Linked DNA regions of Prochlorococcus marinus XMU1408. The main gene of each other region encodes a partner of the protein of the gene in region 2 in a complex. Links are inferred from orthologs where the notes say so. Each region holds a gene or a part of one and is shown on either strand. Other genes may lie near its edges.

Evidence for each region.
Region 1: the proteins of tig (region 2) and rpsG are in contact, whole or in part, in a crystal structure (PDB 3GTY), measured with the Thermotoga maritima proteins. The link is inferred for Prochlorococcus marinus XMU1408 from one-to-one orthologs. Residues at the interface, in WP_004081061.1 of Thermotoga maritima: Glu122, Val124, Val129, Leu130, Tyr133, Glu188, Gly259, Ile262, Tyr263, Glu266, Ser270, Glu273, Gln274, Glu277, Arg308, Gln311, Ile312, Ser315, Tyr316, Glu325, Arg329, Arg336, Leu363, Phe366, Trp367, Arg373, Leu377, Arg381, Leu384, Glu387; in WP_004081843.1 of Thermotoga maritima: Lys34, Lys52, Lys55, Glu59, Arg62, Gln63, Glu66, Asn67, Lys69, Val71, Arg95, Ala109, Lys110, Lys111, Gly112, Arg113, Pro114, Glu117, Glu121, Ile124, Ala125, Tyr127, Asn128, Asn129, Thr130, Gly131, Lys135, Asp139, Arg142, Met143.

Annotation. Positions count from the first base shown.
Region 1 is NZ_QJUE01000005.1:350,547-359,095, forward strand. What follows is about bases 5,644-8,549. They hold rpsG (30S ribosomal protein S7), read right to left. Parts: upstream 7,379-8,549; coding sequence 6,908-7,378; downstream 5,644-6,907. Other genes in these bases: fusA (elongation factor G), read right to left, coding at 5,644-6,802; rpsL (30S ribosomal protein S12), read right to left, coding at 7,427-7,801; gltB (glutamate synthase large subunit), read left to right, coding at 8,080-8,549. Outside these bases: DNJ73_RS08325 (DUF1997 domain-containing protein), read right to left, coding at 1-498; pheA (prephenate dehydratase), read left to right, coding at 555-1,385; DNJ73_RS08335 (methyltransferase domain-containing protein), read right to left, coding at 1,387-2,319; DNJ73_RS08340 (LON peptidase substrate-binding domain-containing protein), read right to left, coding at 2,323-2,985; rpsJ (30S ribosomal protein S10), read right to left, coding at 3,046-3,366; tuf (elongation factor Tu), read right to left, coding at 3,487-4,686; more of fusA, read right to left, coding at 4,727-5,643.
Region 2 is NZ_QJUE01000007.1:21,137-29,767, reverse strand. What follows is about bases 5,584-8,571. They hold tig (trigger factor), read right to left. Parts: upstream 7,793-8,571; coding sequence 6,374-7,792; downstream 5,584-6,373. Other genes in these bases: DNJ73_RS09240 (aspartate-semialdehyde dehydrogenase), read left to right, coding at 7,946-8,571; clpP (ATP-dependent Clp endopeptidase proteolytic subunit ClpP), read right to left, coding at 5,673-6,329. In the rest of the region: DNJ73_RS09270 (SpoIID/LytB domain-containing protein), read left to right, coding at 1-975; DNJ73_RS09265 (glycosyltransferase), read left to right, coding at 1,021-2,337; DNJ73_RS09260 (DNA polymerase III subunit gamma/tau), read right to left, coding at 2,351-4,054; ATP-dependent Clp protease ATP-binding subunit ClpX, read right to left, coding at 4,207-5,565; more of DNJ73_RS09240, read left to right, coding at 8,572-8,631. UniProt on the Bacillus subtilis protein: Involved in protein export. Acts as a chaperone by maintaining the newly synthesized protein in an open conformation. Functions as a peptidyl-prolyl cis-trans isomerase.

The DNA.
Region 1 (8,549 bases), on a different replicon or contig from region 2:
CCAATTTTGAAAATCCACAATCAACTGCTTGCCAACCCTTGCCTTAATTCCTAACAAAATTCCGTTCAATATTGATTGTCCAGTTGACTCGAGCATTTTTGGAGGGATCAATTTTAACAAAGGAGGTTGACTTACAGTTACACCTAAAAGCGCTTCACCTTCAAGACCTGACGTTTTGGCCTCAAGAATTGCATCTAAAGTTAATTCAAAATCATCAACAAAGCCCAAACCATCTAAGTGACTTTCAGTGACAAACATTCTAATTTTGCCATGAGTATTTTCTACACCTATAGACACGACTGGGTTTATTTGAAGTTGAAAAACTTGAAAACTTGTAACCTCATACTTAAAACTACCTGGCCCTAAAGGAGTCAATTTTTTAGAATCAAGCATTGCTCCTACAACTCTTTCCTGTTGTAAGAGATAATCAGGTAGTTGCTCTGCATTATCTTGAACAACTAGATCAATTTTTTGTCGTGCTTTAAAGGCCAGAGACATTATCAAAAGCTTGCTCAGCATGATCTTATCGGCATTTACCCCCTTTTTATTATCTAATGTCAATTCGAGTGGCCTATCTTGGACCTAAAGGAACATACGCTGAGAAGGCCGCTAAAGCCCTGGCAGCCTTAGAAAAGCTTACATCTCCAACATTTATACCATGCAAAGGCTTAAGGTCTGTTGTAGATAATCTTGCAAATAATCTTTGCGAAGCAGCTGTAGTTCCAATTGAAAATTCAGTTGAAGGGGGAGTTACCTCAACATTAGATTCTCTATGGAGACATAAAAATCTATTGATTCATAGAGCACTGGTTCTTCCCATCAAACATTCATTAATGAGTAGCGGATCAATCTCAACTATTTCAGAGGTCCTCTCTCATCCTCAAGCATTAGCTCAATGCAGCCAGTGGTTAAACGACAATATTCCCAATGCAGTTCATTTGCCAACTAATTCAACTGCAGAAGCAATAAGGATGGTCAAAGGCAGCTCATTTAGAGCTGCAATAGGATCAAAAGATGCAAGTGAAGAACTCAATATTCTGGCTTATCCTATTAATGATATTGAAGGGAATTGTACTAGATTTGTTCTTCTAAGTAAGAACAACATTAAAGAAGATGGAAATAAAGCAAGTATGGCCTTTTCACTAAAATCAAATACTCCAGGAGCATTACTAGAGGCACTGAATTGCATAGCAGATCTAGGTCTCAATATGAGTAGAATTGAATCTCGTCCTTCTAAAAGAGAACTAGGAGAATACGTGTTTTTCATAGATCTAGATTTAAATAACTCTAATAAAAAAGAATTTGAAAAAATTACTGAAGAGTTATCTAATCTTTGTAATCAAATAATAAATTTTGGATGCTATTTCAGCTCAGAAGCTGAGTAATTTACCCTCTCGATTTAAATACTCCAAACCTCATCAAACCCCTTGAGAAAGCCCATCTCATCATTAATATGGTTGGGATTTCTCTAAATGCTTTTATAAAAGTTCTTAGGCCTAATTTCAAAATAGGGATAGGTCTTCTAAACCCTTCATATATAGATTCATTCCAAGATTGAATAGTATATTTTGTCCAATTTGCTGCCTCTACTGAACTTCCACAATAAGGACTATTTAATAAGTTATTTTTGAATCCCTCAATACTTGAAAATTCAGGATGAGTCCATTGAATCAATAATTGATTCATAATGAACTTCTCAAAGAAATTAAACCGATACTTGCTTGGATCTCTTTGATTCCAATCTGCAATTGCAAGAACGCCACCAGGACGCAAAACTCTTAGCATCTCATCTGCAAACTTTTGTTTATCAAAAATATGGGGCCCAGCTTCAACGCTCCAAACTCCATCAAAGGTACTTTTTTCGAATTTCAAGTCAAGTGCATTCATCACCTCAAAACGACAATAATCCTTATTAGTTGTTAATTCATTTGCTCTTTTTATTTGTTCTGAGCTTATAGAAATACCAATAACATCAAATCCATAATCATTAGACAATATTCTTGCACTTCCACCTATTCCACATCCTACATCTAATATCCTTGAACCTTTGGGTAATTTATTCAAACCACTCCAATGAACTAATTCATGTACAAAATCAATCTTAGCTTTCCTAAAATCTTTTTTTAATCGAGGTTTTTCATAAAAGCCAAGATGAATATGCTCACCCCAAAGTTTTTCTAATAAACGATCATTAGTCCAGGCATCATAGGAGGATGCAACACTATTTACCGACTCATATTTACGACTTTTTCTAAGCCAAAAAACACTTAGAATTAATAGAATAAGCCCAATAAATGTAAAAATAAATATCCATTGCATGATTTAATTGTTGGCTTGATCAGCATTTGAAAAGGTATCTTTTAAAGCAGTTCTGGCAGCTAGTTGTCTTCTAGTGTGATCAAGAAGTTCATATTCTCTTTCCAAGCGGTGATATGTGTTCGTTAATTCTAATAAGTTTTGCTGTTCACTTGCCACAGGTCCTCCAAGATGAGCAGCTATCCAAAAAGATAATTCTCTTGGAATATCTGGCAAAGAGTCAGGAAGTGCCTTTTCAGACTCAGTTAGTTTTGAGGTAAGTGAAACTACATCCTTTAGCGCAATGGAAACTGAGTCCTTTAGTTCCGATAATTTGGTTTGATCTGAAATTTGTTCGTCATCAACCCAGCTAACTAAAGCGTTTATAAAAGGAGTTTCACTAATAATTTCTAAGATTCGGAATCTTTGCTGACCAATAGTAACAATATTACTTCTGCCATCTTGTGATGTTTGATGCTTAATGATTTCAGCACAACAACCAACATCTGCCATTTTTTTTGCAATTGGATCCCATCTAACAACTCCAAAACGGCTATCTGATTTCAAAACAGATTGAAGCATAACCCTGTAACGAGTCTCAAAAATATGCAGCGGCAAGTATTCCTGAGGAAAAAGCACAACCTCAGGCAATGGGAAAAGTGGTAGCTCCCTAACTGAAAGTTCGCTCAAATGGGTATTGCGAATTTCACCTATCCTAGATAATCAATCTCTGGTTTGAGAGAAAAAGACCTAGAGCTTAACTTCTATATCTACTCCACTGGGAAGGTCCAACTTCATTAGAGCGTCTATAGTCTTTGCGGAAGGGCTGTAAATATCGATAATTCTTCTATGTGTTCTTGTCTCAAAATGCTCTCTTGAATCTTTATCAACATGAGGAGAACGAAGAACACAATATATTTTTCTCTTTGTAGGAAGTGGAATAGGCCCTATTGCTGAAGCAGCTGTTGTGTCTGCAGTCTCAATTATTTTATCGCAAGACAAATCAAGCATTCTTCTATCAAAAGCCTTTAGGCGTATGCGTATTTTTTGCTGTGCAATTGCAGTTGACATAATGGAATTACCAAAAGCTAATTAGGTTTTCAAGGTTCTTTTGAAAATGAACTAGTTGTTCATTTGTTTATTTAATTTAGAGGATGACCTGATTAGATTACAAGTCATCCTCTAAATCATTTATTCAATAATTTTAGAAACAACTCCGGCACCAATGGTGCGTCCACCTTCACGAATAGCGAATCTCATACCTTGTTCTATAGCAACAGGGGCTATCAATTCCCCTGTCATTTTTATCCTGTCACCAGGCATAACCATTTCAACATTACTGCCATCATCAGAGGTGAATGCTGTGATTTGACCAGTTACATCAGTAGTACGAATATAAAACTGAGGACGATAACCTGCGAAGAATGGGGTATGACGACCACCCTCCTCTTTTTTCAATACATACACCTCACCCTCAAATTTCGTATGAGGAGTGATGGATCCCTTTTTAACAAGAACCATTCCTCTTTCAATATCTTCTTTCTGGATACCCCTTAATAACAGACCAACGTTATCTCCTGCCATACCTTCATCAAGCAGCTTTCTAAACATCTCTACACCAGTAACGGTTGTAAGTCTTGTATCTCTAATTCCTACAATTTCAACCTCTTCTCCCACTGTTACTTTTCCTCTCTCAATTCGTCCAGTAGCAACTGTTCCACGACCAGTAATAGAGAAAACATCCTCAACAGCCATTAAGAAAGGCTTATCTACTTCTCGTTCTGGCTCTGGAATGGAAGAATCAACAGCAGTCATCAATTCATCAATTTTTGTCTCCCAATCTGCTTCTCCTTCGATAGCTTTTAATCCTGAAACTTGAACAACAGGGATGTCATCGCCAGGGAAGTCATAACTTGTTAGAAGTTCACGTATCTCCATTTCTACAAGTTCTATCATTTCTTCGTCATCAACCATGTCGCATTTGTTTAGTGCAACGACTAATGCTGGGACACCAACCTGCTTGGCCAAAAGAATATGTTCTTTTGTTTGTGCCATTGCTCCATCGGTGGCGGCCACTACAAGAATTGCACCATCCATCTGAGCAGCACCTGTAATCATGTTTTTTACATAATCAGCGTGACCTGGGCAATCAACATGCGCGTAATGCCTACCATCAGTTTCATATTCAACGTGAGCAGTGTTGATTGTGATACCGCGTTCACGCTCTTCTGGCGCTCCATCAATTTCAGCGTAATCTTGCGCTTCGGCTTGACCTTTTTTGGCTAAAACCTTTGTGATAGCAGCAGTAAGTGTTGTTTTGCCATGGTCAACGTGGCCAATAGTACCTATGTTGACGTGAGGTTTGTTCCTCTCAAACTTCTCGCGAGCCATTTTTTTAAAGAATCGGGGATTGGTTAGTAAATTTTAGAGATCAGGAATTGCCCTGATTCTTGGAGATAATTGCTTCAGCAACATTACGAGGAACTTCCTCGTAGGTGCTGAACTCCATTGAGAAAATACCCCGACCTTGAGTCATTGATCGGAGTTGAGTGGCATAGCCAAACATTTCGGCTAATGGCACTTTTGCCTGGACTTTGGATTGTCCATCGTCGATGGATTGACCTTCAACCTGACCTCGTCTAGAGGACAGATCTCCAATTATAGAGCCTAGGAAGTCCTCAGGCACTTCTACCTCAACTTTCATCATAGGTTCTAGAAGGACAGGATTGCACTTCTTGATTCCATCTTTGAAAGCCATTGATCCAGCAATTTTGAAAGCCATCTCTGATGAGTCAACATCATGATAAGAGCCATCAACCAATGTAACTTTTACATCAATTAAAGGATAGCCAGCAATTACACCTGACTCACATGTTTCTTTCATTCCTGATTCCGCAGGTTTTATATATTCTTTTGGAACAGAACCACCAACTATTTTATTGACAAACTCAAAACCAGTTCCTGGTTCACCTGGCTCAACTTCAATAACAACATGACCATACTGCCCTTTACCGCCTGTTTGTCTCGCAAACTTTCCTTCACCTGAAGAGCTGGCTCTAATCGTTTCTCTATAAGAAACTTGAGGTGCCCCAATATTTGCCTCTACCTTAAATTCTCTCAACATACGATCCACCAAAATCTCTAAGTGAAGTTCACCCATACCTGCAATCACAGTTTGATTTGTCTCTTGGTCAGTACTAACTCTGAAAGTTGGATCTTCTTCAGAGAGAGATGTTAGCGCTTTCCCTAGCTTTTCCATATCACTCTTAGTCTTGGGTTCTACCGCAACTGAAATAACTGGTTCAGGGATATATAGAGTCTCAAGAACAATTGCATCTTCAGAAGCACATAAAGTATCCCCCGTTGTTGTATTTTTCAGACCAAGCACAGCACCCAAATCTCCAGCTCTTAATTCATCGACTTCCTCACGATCATCAGCTTTCAAAATTATCAACCTGGATATTCTCTCTTTTGCATCCTTAGTTGAGTTTAAAACATAACTTCCTTTTTCAAGGACACCGGAATACATACGAACAAACGTTAATTTGCCATAAGGATCAGCCATTACCTTGAATGCAAGCGCGCTAAATGGAGCACTATCATCGGAAGGCCTAACAGCTTCTTTTCCATTGGGAAGCAAACCCTGAATAGGAGGAACATCAACAGGAGCAGGAAGATAATTAACTACAGCATCAAGTAATAATTGAACCCCTTTATTTTTAAAAGCTGAACCACATAGCATGGGCACTAAGCCATGTTTAAGAACTCCTTCCCTAATACCCCCTTTGAGTTGTTCAATTGTTAACTCACCATTTTCTAGAAACGCATCAAGTAATTCCTCATCAGTCTCAGCTATTGATTCCATCAACCGAGAGCGCCAATCAGAAACTAAATCAACCATGTCTGAAGGGACTTCTGTCTGTTCAATATCTTTTCCTAGATCATCTTTATAAATGAATGCTTTGTTTTCAACAAGATCAATAATTCCCTTTAGATCATTTTCAGCTCCAATAGGTAACTGAATAGGAACCGCGTTTGCTTTTAATCTATCTTTAATTTGACCGTGAACCTTTAGGAAATCCGCCCCGGTTCTATCCATTTTATTGACAAATACCATTCTTGGAACGGAATACCTATCTGCTTGGCGCCAAACTGTTTCAGATTGAGGTTGAACTCCGCCAACCGCACAAAACACAGCAATAACTCCATCGAGAACCCTCATAGAGCGTTCAACTTCAATGGTGAAGTCAACGTGACCAGGAGTATCAATAATATTTATACGATGATCGTCCCATGTGGTTGAAATTGCAGCAGCAGTAATGGTTATTCCTCTTTCTCTCTCTTGAGCCATCCAATCAGTAACTGCAGCACCATCATGAACTTCACCCATTTTGTGTACAACGCCTGAATAGAAAAGAATTCTTTCAGTGCAAGTTGTTTTACCAGCATCAATATGTGCCGCAATTCCGATATTTCTAACTCGTTCCAAAGGAAAGGCGCGTGCCACAGAAAATACTCCGACTAAAGGGCTTTAAAATGCGCCTGGACTCTACAACTCAGCATGCTCAAAATGAAATATTTTGATGATTTAAATAGAAAATTTTGACCAAAATCAATAGCGATAATGAGCAAAAGCTTTATTTGCTTCTGCCATCTTATGTGTCTCTTCCCTCTTTCTCACTGCGTTTCCAGCTTCATTAGCAGCATCCATAAGCTCCCCTGCGAGCTTATGGGACATACTCCTACCATTTCTTGATCTGGAGAAATTTACTAACCATCTAAGGGCCATAGCGATTCCTCTTTCCTGACGAACTTCCATTGGAACTTGGTATGTAGCGCCTCCTACCCTTCTAGCTCTAACTTCAACAAGAGGTGTGACATTTTTCACTGCTGTTTCGAATAACTCAATCGGGTCTGAACCTGTTCGCTCGTTGATCAAACCAAAGGCATCAGAAAGAATTTTTTGAGCTGTTGATTTCTTACCGTGCTTCATCAATCGATGGACCATCATACTTGCCAAACGATTATTGAACTGTGGATCAGGGAGAACAGGTCTTTTTTCTGCTGCGTTTCTTCTTGACATGAAATTAGAGTTGTATAAGGGGGAAATTCAATGAATCAATATTGGTTTTTATTCCTTAGGAGATTTAGCTCCATATTTTGATCTTGACTGTTTTCGGTCTTTAACTCCAGCGGTATCAAGAGTTCCTCTCACTATGTGATATCTCACTCCTGGCAGATCCTTAACTCTTCCTCCTCTAAGCAAAACCACAGAGTGCTCTTGAAGGTTGTGACCGATACCGCCGATATAAGCAGTAACTTCAAATCCAGAAGTTAATCTGACACGAGCAACTTTTCTGAGAGCAGAGTTAGGTTTTTTGGGAGTAGAGGTGTAAACCCTAGTGCAGACTCCTCTCCTTTCTGGGCAACCTCGCAAAGCAGGAGATTTTGTCTTTGTTTTTAGAGTCTTTCGCTCTGTTCTTATCAACTGTTGAATGGTTGGCATTAATTTTATATTTGGTCTAGGTTTGACCAGATTCAACAATTCACCAGATTACTTGGTCAAGCACCCAAATTAGTATTTTTTTCAATTAATACTTTATTTTTATTCAGGTTTAAGCATAAGAAACAAATATTTTAAGAAAGTATTGAATAAAAAACTTGATAGTCGACAAAAATGTTTAAGATGTAACTCTAGGAACTATCAAATCAATCTAATCCATCTATTTCAAAACTTACCGATAGCACTTTTGCAAGAAAAGAAAAAATAGTAAGTTAAAAAACATGCATCAACGACTCTCAAGATCAAATTGGCCTTATTGCGATAGCACCTATCCAGATGCCTTTTCTGGGGAAAAAGATTCTTGTGGGGTTGGCTTCATAGCTAGCGTCGAGGGCAAGCAAAATCATTGGGTCTTGTCTCAAGCATTACGTGGTCTCAGCTGTATGGAGCACAGAGGAGGATGTGGGGGAGATAGTGATTCAGGAGATGGTGCTGGAATTTTATGCGAAATTCCATGGTCATATTTACAGCAGGTTTGGGAAATAGCCAGACAATGCGAACCCGAATCATCAGGAATAGGTATGATTTTTATGCCTAAAGATCTAAAGAATAGAGAATTAGCTAGAAAAATATGTGAGGAGGAGGCTGAGTATTTAGGGTTAACCTCCCAAGGATGGAGAGATGTTCCTGTTGATGATGAAGTTTTAGGCAAACTTGCAAGAGAAAATGAACCTTTTATTACTCAATGGAT
Region 2 (8,631 bases):
GCCCTCAAAGGGCCTATTTATTTGTATGCCCCAGATGGTTTGCTATGGGAAAATGGACTATACTCTGGTCCATTTTCGATCCAATTAGATTCTTACGGAAGTTGGACTTTAGTTGAGCATGTTCCTTTAGAAAGATATCTCAAAGGGGTTGTTCCTTATGAGATTGGCTCTAAGTCTCCTGAAGCAGCTCTGGCAGCTCAAGCAGTGCTAGCAAGAACATGGGCAATAGCTAATAGTCATCGATTCAAAGTTGATGGATACAATCTCTGTAGTGATACACAATGTCAGGTTTATAAGGACCCTTCTAAAGCCAATAACAAAATTAAAACAGCTATTAAAAAAACTGCTGGTAAAATTCTTACTTGGGATCAACAGCCAATAAATACTGTTTATCATGCTACAAATGGAGGTGTCATGGCATCTGTTGACGAAGCATGGTCAACTGATCCAGTTCCTTATTTGAAAATGCGTTTGGATGGACCAAAATCTTGGTCTAGTTCAGTTAATTTACCTTTATCAAATGAAAAACATTTGAAATCTTTTTTATTCTCTGACTCTGAGGCCTTTGGTTCTAGCCACCCACTATTCAGATGGAATAGAACTTTAGATTCCTTGCAGATATCCAAACAATTAAATAAAGCTCAAAAAGTTTCTAGTTCTTTTTACCCAACAAAAATTAAGGCTATAAGACGAGGAAAGAGTGGAAGAGTTACTGCTTTGAAACTTGAAGGAAATTCTGGCTCAGAAATTTTGCTCAATCTTGATGAGATTCGACGTGTTCTTAGACAATTGCCAAGCACGTTATTTGTTGTTAAAGAAATTAAAGAAGGTAAATGGCTTTTTTCCGGAGGCGGTTTTGGACATGGAGCCGGAATGTCGCAGTCTGGGGCTATAGAGTTAGCAAAAAATGGGTGGACTACTAAACAAATTCTCTCCCATTATTACCCAAAAACAAAATATGGATTTTTGCCTTAGTGATGACAGCAACTTAGAGTTATTAGTTGATAAAGGGATTACTCCATGGCTTTAGCCAAAATTAGTGGAGAAAACCGACGCACTAAGTCAATATTGTTTCTGATTTGCTGTGCTTTTGTAGGTATCTTTCCCCATTTGCTTGAACCTGCCAAGAATTTATTCCCATCAATAACTCTGGCTTTTATCTTGGGGGGATATGGGTTGCAAGTCGTTTTAAGAGATCGGAGAGACAATTATCAATTACAAAATGAACAGATAATTAAGGATGAAAAATTTTATGAATCCCTCCCAACCGTTGATGTATTGGTTGCTGCACGTGATGAAGAAAATGTAATAGAGAGATTAGTTACCAGACTTTTATCAATTGAATATCCTGAAGAGAAAATATCTCTTTGGATAATTGATGATGGAAGTCAAGATAATACACCTAATTTATTAAAACAATTAAGTGAAAAATTTTCTAATATAAATATATTCAGTCGAACAAGAATGAGTGGTGGTGGAAAATCAGGAGCGCTTAACTCTGTATTAAAAAAAACCAAAGGAGAGTGGTTATTTATACTAGATGCTGATGCACAACTACAGAGCAATGTATTAATTAGAGCTATAACTCTTGCTTTGCATGGTGGTTGGTCTGCCGTTCAATTAAGAAAAGCAGTTATCAATTGTGAATTGAATCAAATTTCTTCTTATCAAGCAATGGAGATGGCAATGGACGCTGTTATTCAGAGAGGTAGACTTGCTACCGGAGGGGTTGCTGAATTAAGAGGTAATGGTCAATTAATAAATCGGAAAGTTCTAGATAGTTGTGGAGGTTTTAATGAACAAACTATCACTGATGATTTAGATTTAAGCTTCCGTTTTTTATTAACTAGATCTCCTATTGTAATAATGTGGGATCCCCCTGTTCAAGAGGAAGCAGTTGACTCAGTTTCGGCTCTTTTTCGACAGAGAAAAAGATGGGCTGAAGGAGGACTTCAAAGATTTTTTGATTATTGGCCATTATTAATTTCTAATCGCCTTACCAATTTAAAGAAATTAGACTTGACTTGCTTTTTCTTATTACAATATGTCTTACCAGTTGTATCATTTATAGACCTTCTTTTTTCTATTATTTTATTTGAAATGCCATTATTTTGGCCCTTATCTATAGTCGCATTTGGTATTTCTAGTTTAGCCTATTGGAAAGGTTGCTCTGCAAAAAGTGAAGGTCCGAAATTACCATCACCTAATTTTATAAATGTACTTGGAGCAACAATTTATCTTTCGCATTGGTTCATCGTTATACCTTTTATAGTTTTTAAGATGTCATTATTTCCTAAGAGTTTAATTTGGGAGAAGACCAATCATTCTGGCTCTTAATTTACTAATTGTATTATTCAAGATTTACAATTTCCCCATTAAAAAATTCAGCAAATTGTTTGGCTTTTTTATCGATAGAGTCTTGATCTAAAGTATCTTTTTCTTGTATAGATCTTTTTTTGTCCAAATCAATTTTTTTACTTTCAGCATTAGTTGTTAAACTATCTTTTTTTTCTATTTTTTTAGAAATATCTTTATCAACTTTTGTAGTTGATGATTTATCTTTTTGCTGTATTAAAATAATTTTTGTTGAAGATCCTCTGGCTTTGAAAAAAGCATCTTCAATAAGATTTTTTCGACTTTGAATCATATTTATCCATTTCCCAGAGATAGCTATTTCAGCAGACTCTGAGTTTAAATTGATTAATTTTGCTTGTTGAGAAAGTAGCATTTTTGTTGAAGGTAGTTCTAGCATTGCTATTACTTTTTCCCAAATATCATCAAGATTATTTTTTTCATCGTTTAGTTGTGATTCTTTTTTAGTAAATATTTCTTGAGTCATTTGTTGATTTCTATTTGAATTAATTTCTTCAGATATTTTGTTTGAATTGACTACTTCTGAATCTTTTGATTTCTTTTGTTCAAGAAATGATTGCTTAATTGTATTTTTTTCTTTTGAAGTTTCATATGACATCATTCCAAGTAACTGTATTTCTAGCCATAATTTTGGTTGATTACTACTTCTGATAAAATTTTCAGATCCTTTTAACTTTGCTTGAAGATTAAGTATTTGATTAAGATCAGTTGAATTAGCCAGGGCTTTTAAGCCTTCACTATTTTCTTGAGATATATTGCATAATTCATTGTTATTATTAGCAACTTTTTTAATAACTAGGTCTCTTAATATAGATGCTATTCCTTGCAAGATAGCATTAGGTTCTTTTCCTTTATTAATTAAGCTATTGCAAGTTTCTAAAATAGAATTTGGATCTTTATTTATAAGTGATTTGGCTAATTGAATTAATTCTTCTTCAGGAACAGCCCCTATAAGATTTATGATGTTTGCTTGAGTTATTGGTGGGGGAAATAAGCTGACTTGATCAAGCAAACTCTCTGCATCTCTTAGTCCCCCTTGTGAGTGCTTAGCGATCAATAATATTGCTTCTTCGTTGATCAGAATACCTTCTTTGGTAGCAATTTTGCTTAAATGATTTTTTAAATCATTTAGACTTATTCTTCTAAAGTCAAAACGCATACATCTACTAAGAATTGTAGGTAGAACGCGTTGAGGATCAGTTGTGGCAAGAATAAATACGACTTGTGGAGGTGGTTCTTCTAATGTTTTAAGAAGTGCATTAAAAGCTGCAGTTGAAAGCATATGGCATTCATCTATCACATAAACTTTCCACCTAGCTTTTACAGGAGCAAATCTTGCTCTTTCTATTAATTCACGAATATTTTCGACACCTGTATTTGAAGCTGCATCAATTTCAATGATATCTAATGCATTGCCTGAGTTAATGCCTTGACAGAGTTCACATTCACCGCAAGGTACTGTTGTGGCTTTTACACTTTTTAAGCAATTTAAAGACTTTGCAAAAATTCTTGCACTTGAGGTTTTACCTGTGCCTCTAGGTCCAGAAAATATATAAGCAGGGGCAATTCGATTACTAGTTAGAGCCTGTTTTAATGTAGAAGTAATTGGGTCTTGGCCAACAAGCTCGTCAAAGCGTGAAGGCCTATATTTATGGTGTAAAGGTTCATAAGCTTTTATCATTTGCAATGAAACATATATAAGGATTTAATCTTTATTTATTTGATCATAATGTAAGTTATCAGTCATTGATTAGAATCTTGACGAATTTTATTTTTGAAAATTTTATATTTTTTTAGTTAAAATTCAAAAAATTATTAAAAATTTTATTTAATTTAGGCAGATTCCTTAACGATTCTTTTTTCATTTGATAAGAGAGGAACAACTTTTCCACCTGTAATTTCATCGACCATTGTTTTTGTTATGTTGAAACTTTTAATCTTGGTTTGAGATGGAAGACTATACATAAGATCTAGCATAATTTCCTCAACAATTCCTCTTAAAGCTCTTGCACCAGTTTTTCTTTTATAAGCTTCTAGTGCAATTGCTTCAACAGCGTCTTCGTCAAATGAAAGTTCTACATCATCCATACTTAATAAGGTTCTAAATTGTTTCACTAGGGCATCTCGAGGCTCTGTGAGAATAGATTCAAGTGCTTTTGCATTTAATGGTTCTAATATTGCACTAACAGGCATTCTTCCAATAAATTCTGGGATTAGACCATATTTCACAAGATCATCAGGTTCTAAATCATTGATTAAGTCTCCCCCTGTACGATCCCGATTGGATTTAGTTCTAGCTCTACTTTCATTTGGTATGAAACCTATTGAATTTTTTCCAAGTCTTTTTTGAACTACATCTTCTAGACCAACAAATGCTCCACCACATATGAAGAGTATTTGGCTTGTATCAATTTGAATAGAGTCATGATATGGATGCTTTCTTCCTCCTTGGGGTGGAACGTTAGCTACAGTACCCTCGAGCATTTTTAAGAGTGCTTGTTGGACTCCTTCTCCTGAGACATCTCGTGTGATGGACGGGTTTTCACTTTTTCTAGCAATTTTGTCAATTTCATCGATATAAATTATTCCTCTTTGTGCTAAATCCACATCCATATCTGCTTTTTGAAGCAGACGTAAAAGAATGTTTTCTACATCTTCTCCAACATATCCGGCTTCAGTGAGAGTTGTTGCATCAGCGACGGCAAATGGAACATCAAGCATTTCAGCTAATGTTTGCGCCAGTAAAGTCTTTCCACATCCGGTTGGTCCAATTAATAAAATATTAGATTTTTGTAATTTTGTTGCTGTTATATCAGTCTCGCCTGACCCGTCTCCTTTCCATGCAAGTCTCTTATAGTGATTATAGACAGCGACAGATAAGATTTTTTTTGCTGGTTCTTGTCCAACGACTTGATCATCTAAAAACTTTTTAATTTCAATAGGCTTTGGTATTGAGGCCAAAGTTGGGGCAGGTTTAGGGGTATTGGTTGGTGCAGCTTTAGCTTTACGACTTTGTGACTGTCCTCCTGATTGATGATTTGGATTATCAATTAGTTCTTCATCTAAAATTTCGTTGCATAAGTCGATACATTCATCGCATATGTATACTCCTGGACCAGCGATGAGTTTCCTCACCTGGTCTTGGGCTTTGCCACAAAAGGAGCATTTAAGATGGGCCTCAAATTTTGCCATCGAGCTCTTTAAAAAAGTAGGGGTTTGATAGACCGATCATGAATATTATTCAGTCTCAATTAATAGGATCATTGAGGATTAGTGACTTGTCAGCTTTCCTTAATGATTCATATGGAGTTGAGATTGGAAACTACTTTGTCGATCAGGCCATATTCAACCGCTTCTGCGGGAGAAAGGAAGTGGTCTCGGTCGGTGTCTTCTGAAATCTTTTCAATATTTTGTCCAGTATGCTCAGCCAAGAGCGAATTCAGAGTCTCTTTTAAGTATAGAATTTCTTTTGCTTGAATTTCAATTTCTACAGCTTGACCTTGAGCTCCACCAAGAGGTTGATGGATCATTATCCTGGAATTTGGCAATGCAAGTCTTTTCCCTTTGGTCCCTCCAGAAAGAAGAAAAGCGCCCATGCTTGCTGCAAGTCCATAACAAATTGTTATGACATCAGGACTGATTTGGTGCATGGTGTCATAAATAGCTAGCCCAGCCGTAACTGATCCTCCAGGGGAATTAATATATAACTGAATATCTTTTTCTGGGTCATCAGCTTCTAAAAAAAGCATTTGGGCTACCAATGCATCAGCTACTTGATCGTTTACATCGGTTCCTAGAAAGATGATTCTTTCACGAAGTAATCGAGAATAAATATCAAATGCACGATCTCCTTGACCTGATTGTTCAATTACTGTTGGTAGCACTCCTGGTCCAGAAAGCAAACAGGAGTTATTCCAAAAACTATTAATGGGATGATTACGTTTGGCTTCAATCAACTTAAAAGTTTAGTTAGCTAACACTTTTAATCTATGCGGAGAATCTAGGATTTGGGTGTTTTAGAACTTTTCTTTTCTTTATTTGTTTTTGTTGTTTTCTTTTTAGAACTTTTCTCCTTGGTTTGATATTTACTTTTGTCTGGAGCTTTCTCTAACACAGTATTATTGTCCTCAAGCCAAATAAATAATTTTTCTTGTAATAAATCATCAGCAACAGCCTCTCTTATACGATTCGCATCGATATTTTGTTCCTTTGAAAATTTGATATCAGCCTCTACTTCTTTAAGCTTTGAATTGATTTCGTTTTCTGATACTTCAATTTTTTCTGATTTCGCCAAAGCATTTAAAGCAAGTTTTTGACGAAGTTTTTTCTCTGCTTCGCCTTTTGAAGACTCCATTAGCGATTTCACAAGCTCTGGAGTAAACATTGATTTGACATCAATTCCCTGTTGGGCAAAAGTTTGAGCTGTTTGTTCAACAATTATGCGCACTTCTTGATCAATAAGACTTTTTGGTAATTCCACTTCAAGCTCTTCTACCAAAGCGTTAAGAAGTGAATCCTGTCGATTTTGTGCTTGTTTTTTATCGTTATCTTCTTTAAGCCTTTTTTCAAGATCTGAGCGAAGATCCGCCAAGTTGTCTTTATCACTTGCTTGCTTTGCAAATTCATCATTTACTTCAGGTAACTCTTTGATTTTTAAATCTTCCAGAGTGACATTAAATTCAGCTTTTCTTCCTTTTGCATCTTCTTGATGGTAATCCTTAGGAAATTCGCACTTTAAAACTTTTTCATCGTTGATATTCATTCCAATCACTCCCTCTATAAATCCAGGGATCATGCGACCTTCCTCAAGTTCTATTTCAATTGAATTTGCTTTTCCACCTTCAATTTCACTTCCATCATCTGAGAATCTTCCTTTAAAGCTTACTAGCGCAATATCTCCTTTTTTTGCGGCACGATCACTAACTGGCACCTTAGTTGCTAGTTGAGCGCGGGATTGCTCAATGAGTTCATCAACTTTCTTTGGGTCAAATATTAATGTCTCTACTTCTGCAGTTAGGCCTGAATATTTTTTTAAAGTTGGAATAGGGGATATGTCAGTTTCAAGTTTTAATGTAAGAATTTTTTCTGGGTTAAAGTTTTCCAACATAGTTTCAAAACCCTCTTCGAGTTCTGGTTCACATAAAGGTTCAATTCCCTCTTGATCTAATGTTTCTGTCCATATTGTTTGTAAAAGTGATTCTAATGCGGATGCTTGTATTCTTTTGACTCCCAGTTGTTGAATCACCACTGCTTTTGGGACTTTACCTTTTCGAAACCCAGGGATTGAGATGGATCTGCTGAGTTTGCTTAAAGCTTCGTTGTAACTATTTTGGCATCGATCTGCGGGAACCTCTACCTCTACAGCAATTCTGCTATTAGGTTTTGAACTGGTTTTTACTTTTAATTTTGCAGCACTCATTGAAACGGAATTCTCAAATTTGGTTAGCGTAAGAAAGCGTTAGTTCACTTCCAAAGCTATTGTGGCCTAAAAAGCATCGAAAAATTTGTTATTTGTTGATTTTTCCAATAAGAAAAATTTTTTTGTTAACCCTTTTTAATTTCTTTATCAAGTTTGGACCCACAATTTCTTCTACCAGAGAGACCTCTCACAGTTGCGATCCTTGGATCGAGTGGAGCTGTGGGTAAAGAATTATTAGCTTTGCTTGAAGAGAGATCTTTTCCTATTGATAAATTAACTTTACTAGCATCGCATCGTTCAGCAGGAGAGATTCAGAATTTTTGTGGCACTGAGTTGAAAGTTGAAGAAACAACTCAAGAGAGTTTTAAGAATGTAGATTTAATTTTAGCTTCAGCTGGCAGTTCTATATCTCGTAAGTGGAAAGATGCAATTCTCAGCTCGGGAGCTTTGATGATTGACAATTCAAGTGCATTTCGAATGGAAAATGATGTTCCTTTGATTGTTCCTGAAGTCAACCCTGACGATTTAAGTAAGCATAAAGGGTTAATTGCTAATCCTAATTGCACAACTATTTTATTAGCTTTGGTTCTTGCTCCATTGACAAGGCGAATTCCTATTAAGCGGATTGTTGTCTCAACTTATCAATCTGCAAGTGGGGCTGGTGCAATGGCAATGGAAGAATTAAAAAAATTAAGTCAAGAAGTTTTAGATGGATTAACTCCAAAAAGTAAAGTTCTTCCATATTCTTTGGCATATAATCTTTTTTTGCATAATTCACCTTTGCAATCAAATAATTATTGCGAGGAAGAAATGAAAATGGTTAATGAAACTCGAAAAAT